DNA from 4 places in the Alteromonas sp. WD8-37 genome. Region 1 is predicted to be linked to each of the others. Evidence: predicted binding sites of a transcription regulator. Region 1 holds the regulator's gene; each other region holds the start of a gene.

The links. The regulator MetJ, encoded in region 1, represses methionine synthesis genes. The targets are predictions, from matches to a motif close to TAGACGTCTAGACGTCTA.
Region 2: a site for MetJ is predicted at 1,506-1,523, ahead of metK (methionine adenosyltransferase). Genes of this name have one in related genera too.
Region 3: a site for MetJ is predicted at 1,066-1,083, ahead of thrA (bifunctional aspartate kinase/homoserine dehydrogenase I). Genes of this name have one in related genera too.
Region 4: a site for MetJ is predicted at 1,524-1,541, ahead of metA (homoserine O-succinyltransferase MetA). Genes of this name have one in related genera too.

The regions. Positions count from the first base shown of each region.
Region 1 is NZ_JBUZOV010000008.1:33,734-36,915, forward strand. It holds gene metF (methylenetetrahydrofolate reductase) at 110-994, opposite strand; gene metJ (met regulon transcriptional regulator MetJ) at 1,143-1,463, shown strand; gene ACTUJZ_RS14430 (malic enzyme-like NAD(P)-binding protein) at 1,538-2,782, opposite strand.
Region 2 is NZ_JBUZOV010000002.1:255,537-258,718, reverse strand. It holds gene tkt (transketolase) at 1-1,294, opposite strand, end outside; gene metK (methionine adenosyltransferase) at 1,603-2,748, shown strand; gene ACTUJZ_RS06600 (CYTH domain-containing protein) at 2,749-3,182, opposite strand, start outside.
Region 3 is NZ_JBUZOV010000004.1:244,523-247,704, reverse strand. It holds gene ACTUJZ_RS11780 (hypothetical protein) at 49-831, opposite strand; gene thrA (bifunctional aspartate kinase/homoserine dehydrogenase I) at 1,275-3,182, shown strand, end outside.
Region 4 is NZ_JBUZOV010000002.1:516,236-519,417, reverse strand. It holds gene ACTUJZ_RS07780 (homocysteine S-methyltransferase family protein) at 1-515, opposite strand, end outside; gene metA (homoserine O-succinyltransferase MetA) at 502-1,461, opposite strand; gene ACTUJZ_RS07770 (DUF2802 domain-containing protein) at 1,630-2,043, opposite strand; gene ACTUJZ_RS07765 (chemotaxis protein CheW) at 2,170-2,661, opposite strand; gene ACTUJZ_RS07760 (chemotaxis protein CheW) at 2,688-3,182, opposite strand, start outside.

The sequences.
Region 1 (3,182 bases):
CCGTTGGGTTTGCCAGTTTCAACAGCAACTCCTTGAAAGTTCTTCCATACCCGCCCAGTGTAGCGCGAGTTGCCCGGCTTCAACAGTGCAATTATTGGCCGTCGCGGGTTTAGCCGGCCCGCGCGCCTAGCATATGGCAGATGGCATAGCTGAGTTCGCTGCGATTAAGAGTATAAAAATGAAAATGCTTCACCCCTTCTTTGGCCAGCACTTTGACCTGTTCCATGGCGATATTGGCGCCTAACAGATTGCGAGTGGTTTGATCATCCTCGGCCACACCGTCAAACATCTTATGCAGCCAGCCCGGCACATGCACATTAGTAAAGCCGGCAAATTTCACTAAGGTCTGATAATTGGTCACCGGCAGGATCCCCGGCACAATGTCCAGATCGATGCCTGCGGCTGCAGCGCGGTCGCGAAAACGCAAAAACACACTGGTATCAAAGAAAAACTGAGTGATGGCTTCACTGGCACCGGCTTCGGCTTTGCGTTTCAGGTTAAGCAAATCAAACTGGGCATTGGGCGCCTCAGGGTGTTTTTCCGGATAGGCCGCTACCGACACATCAAAATCCGCCACCTCTTTAAGCAATGACACCAAATCTGAGGCATACATATCGGTTTTTTCGGTGCCGGGCGGCAGGTCGCCACGCAGCGCTACAATCCGCCGGATCCCGGTTTGCCAGTAATCGCGGGCAATCTGCTGCAACTCGGCTTTACTGGCATCCACACAGGTCAGATGCGGTACCGCCGGCACGCCGGTTTGCTGATGAATACGTTTGACCACATCGTGGGTGCGGTCGCGCTCGCCACTGTTGGCCCCGTAGGTGACCGACATGTATGCAGGTTTAAGCGGGGCCAGCCGCTCCACCGAGCGCCACAGGGTTTGTTCCATCTTTTCCGATTTGGGCGGAAAAAACTCAAAGGATACCTGGATATCCTGCAGCTCGGATAAGGATTGGTTCAGGGCATCAATCCCCTGGGCAAAAGACACCATCAGCAAATTCTCTTTATGGCCGTTTAGACGTCTAAATTAGATAATATGTGTCTAGACGTCAAGCGGTTTACACTGCTCAATTGACCTTTTCTCCACAATGGTTAGAATTTCCGCTCATAATAAAGAACCGCGAATTTGAGAGCTTGTAATGGCAAAATGGAACGGCAACTATATTCATCCCTACGCTGAGCACGGCAAAAAAAGCGAGCAGGTTAAAAAAGTCACTGTCTCGATCCCCATCACTGTATTAAAAGAACTGACCGACGAACGCACCCGGCGCCAGATTAACAATCTACGTCATGCCACCAATTCAGAATTATTGTGCGAGGCATTTTTGCACGCCTTTACCGGCCAGCCGCTGCCAAACGATGATGATTTACGTAAAGACAATCCGAATCGGGTGCCTGCCGAAGCGCGCCGGCTGATGGAAGAAATGGGCATCGATCCCAGTTTTGAAAACGAAGCCTGAGCAACCGGATGGCGCCGGCTGCGCAGATAAACTAGCCGCCCGAGTGTCTAAGGCGGCTAGGGCGGCTAAAGCAGCTAGGGCGTATAATGTGATGGCAGCGAGTCCAGCCGGGCCACGCCAGAGGCAATCGCAGCCTTGGCCACCGCAGTGGCGATACGACTACACAAGCGGGGATCCATCGGTTTGGGGATAATATAATTGCGGCCAAATTCCAGCTTGCTGGAATTACTGGCTTTCAACACTTCATCGGGCACCGGCTCACGGGATATCTGACGAATTGCTTCTACCGCAGCCACTTTCATCTCATCATTGATGGCACTGGCCCGCACATCCAGCGCGCCGCGAAAAATAAACGGAAAGCACAGCACATTATTGACCTGATTTGGATAGTCCGAGCGTCCGGTGGCCATGATCAGGTCGCTGCGCACATCGTGGGCCAGCTCTGGCTTGATTTCCGGATCCGGGTTGGAGCAGGCAAACACAATCGGATTATCAGCCATCAACGCCAAGGTTTCCGGCGGCAGCAAATCCGGCCCCGACACCCCGACAAAAATATCCGCACCATCCATCACATCTTCTAAGGTGCGCTTATCGGTATTGTTGGCAAACAGCTTTTTGTGCTCGGTCAGATCTTCCCGGCGGGTATGAATGACCCCTTTGCGATCCAGCATATAGATGCGCTCACGCTGCGCCCCGCAGGTGATAAGCAACTCCATACAGGCTACCGCGGCAGCGCCGGCGCCCATACACACAATGGTGATATCTTCAATTTGCTTATTTTGAATTTCCAGCGCATTAAGCATACCGGCCGCGGTAACAATCGCGGTGCCGTGCTGATCATCATGAAACACCGGAATTTTGCAGCGCTTGATCAGCTCTTGCTCTATCTCAAAACATTCTGGCGCTTTGATATCTTCAAGGTTGATGCCGCCAAAGGAGTCGGCAATGTTGGCTACGGTGTTAATAAACTCTTCGGTGGTACGATGTTTAACCTCAATATCAATCGCATCCAGCCCGGCAAATCGTTTAAACAACAATGCTTTACCTTCCATTACTGGCTTGGATGCCAGCGGGCCTAAATTGCCCAGGCCCAGGATAGCGGTGCCATTACTGATCACCGCCACCGTGTTGCCTTTGGCTGTGTACAGATAGGCATCATCCGGGTTATTGGCGATCTCCCGGACTGGTTCAGCCACACCGGGGCTGTAGGCCAGGGACAGATCGTCCACCGTTTCGGCCGGTTTGGACAGCTCCATCCGGATTTTTCCCGGCGTGGGCTTGGCATGATAATCAAGCGCGCGTTGTCTGAAATCTGACATTTATACTATGTCCTTTATGTGTAGGGTTAGGGCACAGCAAACCGCACTATGCGGTTTGTGAAAGACAGGTCTTTGCCTGTTTAATATACAAATCCATGCTAAGTCAAGACGGGCAGCCCATCTGTCAGCCAGATTTTGTTCATCGCCACTGTAGCACAGCCCTGTGGCTAACACATATCAGATGACGTGGTCGTGCAGCGTGCAGCACAGGTAATAGAAATATAAAAGTCCGTCCGGGCCACAGCCAGTGTTGTGCGACTATGTTGTGTATTCATTACAGTGATAATATAAGCAGAGGGTGCTATCAGTGATAAGCGTGCAGGAGAGTCAGGCTGTGGAGAGCTGGCCAACCGCCAGGCACAAAAAAAGCGCCGGGAAGGCGCTTTTTGCAGATTGGCTG
Region 2 (3,182 bases), on a different contig from region 1:
CGTAGGCTTTAAAGCCGCCGTGCAAGGTGATGCCATTCATCATGGCTGACATGCCAAATTCACGCACGCCATAAAACAAGTAGTTGCCGCTGGCATCGTCTTTGGTCACCCCTTTGGAGTCATCCCATAGAGTCAGATTGGAGCCGGCCAGGTCAGCCGAGCCGCCCAGCAATTCGGGTAACAACGGGCCGTAGGCATTCAGTGCAGCTTGCGAAGCTTTACGAGTCGCCACAGTTTCCGGGTTGGCTTGCAGCTTGGCGATGTATTCGTCAGCTTTGGCGACAAAATCAGCCGGTACTTCATTGGCAACGCGGCGTTTAAATTCTGCGGCCAGTTCCGGGTACGCTTCTTCGTAGCGGGCAAAGGCATCGTGCCAGTCTTGCTCGGCTTTTTGGCCGCGCTCTTTGGCATCCCACTCAGCGTAGATGTCTGATGGCACTTCAAAAGCCGGTGCAGTCCAACCCAGCTCTTTACGGGTCAGTTCAATTTCATCTTCACCCAGCGCGGCGCCGTGACAGCTTTCTGAGCCTTGCTTATTCGGCGAGCCAAACCCGATGATGGTCTTACAGATAATCAACGTTGGCTGACTGGTATTGGCACGAGCGCTTTCGATGGCCTGACGCACCTGGTCAGCATCGTGGCCGTCCACATGCTCAATGACCTGCCAGTTATAGGATTTAAAGCGCGCAGCAGTATCGTCGGTAAACCAGCCTTCCACTTCGCCATCAATGGAGATGCCGTTGTCATCATAAAAGGCAATCAGCTTGCCTAAGCCTAAGGTGCCGGCCAGCGAGCAGCTTTCGTGCGAGATCCCTTCCATCAGACAGCCGTCACCTAAAAAGGTGTAGGTATAGTGATCAACAATGTCGTGCTCAGGCTGGTTGAACTGCGCTGCCAGTACTTTTTCGGCAATTGCCATGCCTACGGCATTGCTCAAGCCCTGGCCTAATGGGCCAGTGGTGGTTTCCACACCCGGCGCATAGCCATATTCGGGGTGACCCGGGGTTTTAGAATGCAATTGACGGAAATTTTTCAGCTCTTCAATCGGTAGCTCGTAGCCGGTCAGGTGCAGCAACGAATACAGCAACATGGAACCGTGCCCATTGGACAGTATAAAGCGATCGCGGTTTGCCCAGTCTGGGTTGGTAGGGTTGTGTGACAAATAATCACACCAAAGCACCTGTGCAATATCGGCCATGCCCATAGGGGCGCCCGGATGGCCGGATTTTGCTTTTTGAACTGCGTCCATACTTAACGCACGAACAGCATTGGCGAGTTCTCGACGAGTGGGCATGATGTCTCCTGGTTTTGTTCCAACGGACCAGCACATACGTAAGCACGACTGTTTGGCTCACTGCGATGAAATGGCCCGGGATTTGAAAAAATTGAAACTATTCTTACCTAACCGATAGCCTACTGCAATGGGTTTTCGGCCCCAGCCAGCTTAAAGCGTCCAATTCGTGGGTGGCGGTAAGCGGCAATAGCTGTCAAGCAAAGCTGACAAACAGACTTTTAGACGTCCAGAAGTAAAGACTGGCATTCTATATTTCTTCTAGTACAATTAACGCCATTATCAGGCCAAACAAACCTTACGGAGTCATCATGGCAACGCAGTTATTTACATCCGAATCCGTTTCCGAAGGGCATCCTGACAAAATCGCTGATCAGATTTCTGATGCGGTGTTGGATGCCATTCTTGAACAGGACCCCAAAGCCCGTGTGGCATGCGAAACATTCGTCAAAACCGGCATGGTACTGGTAGGCGGCGAAGTGACCACATCGGCCTGGGTGGATATTGAAGAACTGACCCGTCAAACGGTAAAAGAGATCGGCTACACCCATTCTGACATGGGCTTTGATGCCGACTCCTGCGCGATTTTAAATGCCATCGGCAAACAGTCACCGGATATCAACCAGGGTGTAGATCGCGCCGCACCGGAAGAACAGGGTGCCGGGGACCAGGGCCTGATGTTTGGGTATGCCAGCAATGAAACCGATGTACTGATGCCAGCGCCGATTACCTATGCGCACCGCCTGGTGCAAAAGCAAGCCGAAGTACGTAAATCCGGTAAGCTGGATTTTTTGCGCCCGGATGCCAAAAGCCAGGTTACCTTTGTCTATGAAAACGACCAGCCGGTCGGCGTCGACGCTGTTGTATTGTCGACCCAGCATTGCGACAGCGTGACCACCGAGCAGGTGCGTGAAGCCGTGATGGAAGAGATCATCAAACCAGTACTGCCGGAACAGTGGCTGACTCGCTCTACCCGCTTTCATATCAATCCCACCGGCCGATTTGTAATTGGCGGCCCGATGGGTGATTGCGGCCTGACCGGGCGCAAAATCATTGTTGATACCTACGGCGGCATGGCCCGTCATGGTGGCGGCGCATTTTCGGGTAAAGATCCGTCTAAGGTTGACCGCTCAGCAGCGTATGCCGGCCGCTATGTGGCCAAGAATATTGTGGCTGCCGGCCTGGCCGAGCGCTGCGAGATCCAGATCTCTTACGCCATTGGTGTGGCCGAGCCGACGTCCATCAGTATCGAAACCTTTGGTACAGGAAAGGTGGACGAGAAGACCTTGGTGGCGCTGGTGCGTGAACAGTTTGATCTGCGCCCGTATGGTCTGATTAAGATGCTCGACCTGGAGCGGCCGATTTATCGCCCCACCGCGGCCTATGGCCACTTTGGCCGCGATGCGTTCCCATGGGAGCAAACCGATAAAGCCGACGCGCTGCGTCAGTCGCTGTAACTAGCCGGCAAATCCTGCCTGGCTGGCCGGCATGGTCAGTTCAGGCAGGCCATATTTTATTAGGGCCAGCATGCTAAAGCTTTTGTTAGCAGTCACTTCTGCTCCGGCAAACGACGGCGGTGTAAAGCGGTGGCTGGCCAGTTCTGTATCAAAGCCCATGCGCAACAAGCGCAGCGGCGCTAAATTCCCGGCATAATCTTCAACCACCGCATGGCCGGTGCGGCACTCCAATGTGGTTCGGGTAAAGGCCATACGCCGGCCTAATGTGTGCGGCCAGATTTGCGCAAATTGTGGCTCAGCCAATGGCACGATGAGGCTGGGTGTCAGCAAATGTTTTTGCCTGCAGCCAGGCGGTTGTTGACTCACTTCCAGGCTATAGCGCCCGCCCACATCCACCACTGTCACCGTTTTATCTGGCTCCACAGCCACCAGCC
Region 3 (3,182 bases), on a different contig from region 1:
TTTTGTGTCTTCCAAGCGCAAATTGAATTTCGATATTTTATTTTCGATCTACATATCCAACTTTTTTGAGTGTAATGAAAAACAAATAAAAATCATGCTTGAGATACGCATCAACATATGATGTTGCGGACAGTTTACTGTTTGGGTTTCACAGGTATTACCCTGTTCATCAACATTCAACCCGTGCTCCGCTACAGTTAATTTTTCAGAAACGTAGGTCGCATCACACTGTTTGCAATAAGCTGTTCCTTTACCTTGTTTAACTAATTCCAACGCAAGATTTTCAAAATAATTGAAGATATTGGTAAATGCAGTATATTCGAGCTGGTCGTCCCGCTTTTCAATGTAGTCGAATAAATAGGCTTCATCGCAGGGAGGATTTGTACGTGAGGCGGCTTTGTGTTGCGCAAGAGGCAATACTTCCGCCGCGGAAAACATAAATACTGCTGACGTGGGTGCTTTGTTATCCCGTAGCCCGTAATAGGCCAGGTTGTGTCCGCACTGGCCGATATTGGCAAATTTTGTTTGCTTTTCTCTGGCCAGTTGTACCGCCTTGTCCCGCTCTTCTTTCTTACACTGGGCAAAATAAGCGTCATCCAGCTTGGGAATTACCAAAGGTTCGTTGTTTCTTAGCAGCGGGCGGTAATCGCCGTTGCCCAGAACGACCAACACAAACAAGGGCCACAACCCGGCATAGGTCAGGCTGTGCCACAACATAGTGCGTGCATCATAAGCTTTATCGAGCTTATGACGAGTATGCGCCCAGCCAAGTAGCAGCAGGCCAGAAAACATCATACCAACTGCCAAATAACCAACTATCCATGTCAGCATCGCTATCCTTAAATGTGCAAAGGCGAATACGCCACTGTAAAGCCATTGACTGCTTGCGACAACGGATATCGACCTGATCACTCATAAAGGGGGGGGGAGTCTGACAGAATGTTGCCACATTCTGATGCCAGACTTTGTGTATTTGCATGGACCGGGACGATTCGCGTCAGGCTTTGGTCATTATTGGCCCGTGCGGGTGGTAAAAAATAATGTCACTTTTTACCCGATAGTTGGTTGACATATAGACGTCTATACGGCAGATTGAAGTCATGACTATGATGATTCGTACCACCGGCATGCTTATGATTACCACCTCAATGAGGGGGGTCGCTGGTTAGTGCACGAAAGTCACAAATACCAAAAACCCGCCCTTCACAAGGCGGGTTTTTTTTTACCTTCAGGGCAACGTCTGGCGGCGACAGGCACGACAAAAGGAGCAACAAATGAAAGTGTTAAAGTTTGGGGGATCATCACTGGCCGATGCGCAGCGGTATTTGCGGGTGGCCGAGATTAGTTTGTCCACCCACCAGACCGATGGCGCTGCTGTGGTGCTCTCGGCGCCCAAAGGGGTTACCAATGCACTCTCTTTGTTATGTGAACAGGCAGCAGCCGATGAAGATTTTGTGCCGCTGTTTGATAAGCTCAACGCACTGGTTAGTGGCATCGCGGCCGACTTGCAGCAAACGCTGGATGGCTTTGATTATGACCAGGTCATCACTTTTATCAATCAGCAACTAACCCAGCTTAAAAAACAACTCGACGGCATTCGCTTGCTCGGCTGCAGTCCCGAATCCACTGCCGCGGGAATTTTAAGTATCGGTGAGTACATCAGCGTAACCCTGTTCAGCGCAATCCTGCGTGCGCATCAACAGGCCAATCAGGTACTCGACCCGGTGGACTATATTCAGGCTCAGGGCGATTATTTAGACAGCATCGCCGATGTGGCTATCAGTAAAGCGCGCTTTAGCGATGTGTCCCGTGACGGCAAGGTGTTATTAGTCATGCCCGGCTTTGTGGCCGCCAATGAGCAGGGTAAAAAAGTCACCCTGGGGCGCAACGGCTCAGATTATTCCGCGGCGATATTAGCCGCCTGTCTGGATGCCACAGCCTGTGAAATCTGGACCGATGTGGACGGAGTGTACAACGCCGATCCGAATCAGGTGGAAGAGGCGGTGCTGCTGGATAAGCTGACCTACCAGGAAGCCATGGAGTTGTCCTATTTTGGCGCCAAGGTCCTGCACCCTAAAACCATCGGTCCCATCGCTCAGCATCATATTCCCTGTCGCATTCGCAACACCCTTAACCCCAGCGCCCCCGGCACCCTGATTTCCAATGAAGCCAGTGAAACCTGGACATCGGTCAAAGGGATCTCGCAACTGGATGCTATTGCCATGTTTAACGTGGCCGGGCCGGGGTTAAAAGGCATGGTGGGCATGGCCAGCCGGGTGTTTGAGGTGATGTCCAACGCCAATATTTCTATTAGCCTGATCACGCAATCAAGCTCAGAATACAGCATCAGCTTTTGTATTCAGGACAAAGATACTGACAAAGCCCAGGCACTGTTAGAAGATGCCTTTGCCCTGGAGCTGCAAAATCAGTTGCTGGACCCCATCGAAGTACGCCGCAATCTGGCCATTGTGACCCTGGTGGGCGATGGTATGCGCCATACCAAAGGCCTGGCAGCCCGTTTTTTTAATGCGCTGGCACAGGCGCGGGTGAACAATATCGCCATCGCCCAGGGCTCATCCGAGCGCTCCATCTCCACCGTGATTGAGGCCGAGCGCGCCAAAAAAGCCGTGCGGGTGATTCATCAAAACTTTTTTTCCAACCGCCATAACATCGATGTGTTTTTAGTTGGCTGCGGCAATGTGGGTACCGAGTTACTGAGCCAGGTTGCCCGCCAACAACCGGCATTGTTAAAGCGCAATGTGCAGCTGCGGGTATTTGGTATCGCCAATAGCCGTAAGTTGCTGTTGGATGCCCAAGGCATTGATATTGCTGGTGACTGGCCGGCAGCGTTACTGCAAACCGATGAAAGTTTCAGCATCGCCCGGCTGCGCGAGTTTGTAAATGCCAATAGCCTGGTCAACCCGGTGATTGTGGATTGCACCAGCCATGCCGGCATCGCCAGCCAGTATGTGGAAATGATGGAGCAGGGCTTTCATGTGGTCACACCCAATAAAAAAGCCAACACCGACACGCTGGCCTATTATCGTAAGCTGCGCCGCACAGCGCTCAATACCAATCGCCAGTATTTGTATGAAACCACGGTGGGTGCTGGTTTGCCGGTGATTGATAATCTGCAAAAACTGTTCAGTGCCGGTGATGTGCTGCACCGGTTTGAAGGTATT
Region 4 (3,182 bases), on a different contig from region 1:
CCGGCAATCAGGGCTTCACACGATTCGCTGTAGGCCTCGACCAGCTCATCAAAGGTCACATTACGCTTACCTGGATCGTTTACATCCGGACTAATAGAGGCTGTACGGTTGGTGGGCCCTAACACACCGGCCACAAAACGCGGTTTATCAGGGGTTCGCCGGGTAAACTCATCGGCGGCCCGGCGGGCCAGCTGGGCAGCCTGCAGATTAATCTGTCGCGCCTGCGCTTGCATATCGTAATCCGCCATGGCGATGGTGGTGGCATTAAAGGTGTTGGTTTCAATGATGTCGGCGCCAGCCGCCAGATAATCACAATGGATCTGATAAATCAGCTCGGGCTGAGTCACGGCCAGCAAGTCATTGTTGCCTTTTAAATCACAATGCCACTGGGCAAATTGTTCGCCCCGATAATCCGCTTCCTGCAATTGATGCTGCTGAATCATGGTGCCCATGGCACCATCTAACACCAGGATACGCTGCCGGGCAGCGGCGTGTAATTGCTCAATCTGTGTCACGTTGTACCTCTTGTGGGGGCCGCGAACCGTCAGCCAGTAAATTTAAATCATAAGGGGTGGTTTGATACACATAATAATTCAGCCAGTTGGTAAACAGCAGACTGCCATGCGAGCGCCAGCGTACCAGAGGCGCACCGGCCGGATCATCCTGAGTAAAATAGTTGAGTGGAATGGCCGGGTCGAGCCCTGCTGCGCGATCTCGATGAAATTCTTCGCTCAAGGTATCCGGCTCATATTCAGGATGCCCGGTGACAAACACCTGGCGCTTATCCTCACTGGCCACAATATAGGCACCGGCCTGTTCTGATTCTGCAATGACGCTTAAGCCTGGCACCTGCTGGTATTGCTGCGCCTGGATATGGCCAAAGCGTGAATGCGGGGCAAAAAACAGCGGGTCATAGCCACGCAATAGCTCATTGTGGGGGTCATTTACGCGATGTTCATACACCCCGGACAATTTGGTCTCGCGGAGCTGGCGCTTCACACCATAATAATGGTACATGGCAGCATGGGCTGCCCAGCACAGATACAGGGTGGATTGGACATGACGCCGGGCCCAGTCAAAAATGGTGGCCATAGCCGGCCAGTAATTAACCTCGGTATAATCCAGATGCGCCAGTGGCGCGCCGGTCACAATCAGGCCGTCGTACCGCTTGTGGCTGACCTGCGAAAACTCATGGTAAAACGCATCCATGTGCGACTGTGGAGTGTGCTTGGGGGCCTGATTATCGATACGGATGAGGTCCACATTGATTTGCAATGGCGTATTAGACAACAACCGCAGCAGTTGCACCTCGGTTTCAATCTTGTTGGGCATGAGGTTTAAAATCCCCACCTCCAGCGGCCGAATGTCCTGATGCGACGCGCGCTGGCTGTCCATGGTAAAGATATTTTCGCCCAGCAATACATCCTGGGCGGGCAGTTGTTCAGGAATTCGAATCGGCATGGCGGCTCCACCACAAAGTATCTTGACTCTATTGTGGCGCGCTCAGGGCGGATGTCAACCAATTTACGTCTAGACGTCTAAACGTTTTTGATTACAGTGATTTTGCGATGCTCTGCTTCGAAACTACATCAGACTGTATCGGGCTAGGAGCTTAGGATATTGCAGGGATCAATGTTTATGAATCGTTATGATCAATTCGGCTTCGGCGCGGGGAATATCACAGGATTCCATGATCTCATCCACACTGGCGCCCTGGCGGACCAGTTCGGCAGCACGTTGGTATAAACGCATGGACGGATCCTGCTGTTTGACTTCACGCAGCTGATTTTCCTGCTGGGTGAGCAGGGTTTGGAGTTGTTGCAAATGCTTACTTTGAACTAACGAGCGGCTTTGCTGTTCATCCAGCTGATGTGAAAAGGCTTCCAGCTGTGCCTGGGCCTGGGTCAATGCAGCGTTGGCCTGCGCATTGTGAGCAGCATGTTGCCGGCGCAGATTCAGCATTCCTACGAACAGTGCCACCACTAAAACCAGCGCCACAGCGGCTAATGCAAGAGCCAGGACAGCAAATTGTGAGGCGTTCATAGCAGACACCATAAAAGGTTGAATATCAGTAGATTACCAAGGAGTGCCCGGTTTAAACAAGCGCACCGCCGGAGGCTACTGTAACAGCCGCGGCGGTGCGAGGTGTTCACCCGGTAACAATAGCGGTTACAGATGAGCCAGTTCGTCCCACTCTTCATCGCTAAGCAGCTTGTTCAGGTCAACCAAAATCAGCAGCTCGCCATCACGGTTACTCACACCCTGAATAAACTTGGCGCTTTCCTCGGTGCCCACATTCGGCGCACTGTCGATTTCAGAAGTTTTCAGATAAACCACTTCGGCCACACTGTCTACCAGAATGCCCACCACCTGCTCATCAGACTCGATAATCACGATGCGGGTATTGTCGGTGGTTTCGGCCGGGGCCAGACCGAAGCGGGCGCGGGTATCAATGACAGTGACTACATTGCCACGCAGATTGATAATGCCCAACACATAATCCGGCGCGCCAGGCACCGGGGCGATTTCGGTGTATCGCAACACTTCCTGCACCTGCATCACATTGATGCCGTATGTTTCATCGCCCAGACGGTAGGTTACCCATTGCAACACCTGATCGTTGCTGTCAGGGGGATTGTTGATTGCTCTTTCTTCACTCATGAACCTGGCTCCGATAGTTCAGACAGTTAGTCCTGGCTGCCTAACCCTTTGTTTAGCATTGATATTAGCTGATTTACATCAACTAACGCACACATTCTTTGTTTTACCATGCCGGCCAGCCAGGGGCGTTTGCCCTGGCTTTCCCGCCATTTAATATCATCTTTGGTTAAGGTCACGGTATTAACCAGCTTGTCGCAGGCCAGCCCCCACAGGCTGTTGCCCAGCATGATCAGGTACTGATAATTGAGATTATCCGCCATAGTCTGATCATATTTTTCCGGCATCACCCAGCGGGCCGTATCCACCACATTGATTTTTTGTTCTCGGTGCAGCATCACCCCTTTAAACCAGGCTGGCTTGCCAATAAGCGGCCCCACCTTTTCCAGCTGATGAATCCCGCCTAAGGTGATGAGCGGTACTGCCAGAGTGAGCCCGGCCACATCAAAAAACAACGCCTGAAAGGTCTCGTCCAGCTGACCTTTAAGGGCCTGTACCGACGCTGCAACAGGCTCGCCCTCTGC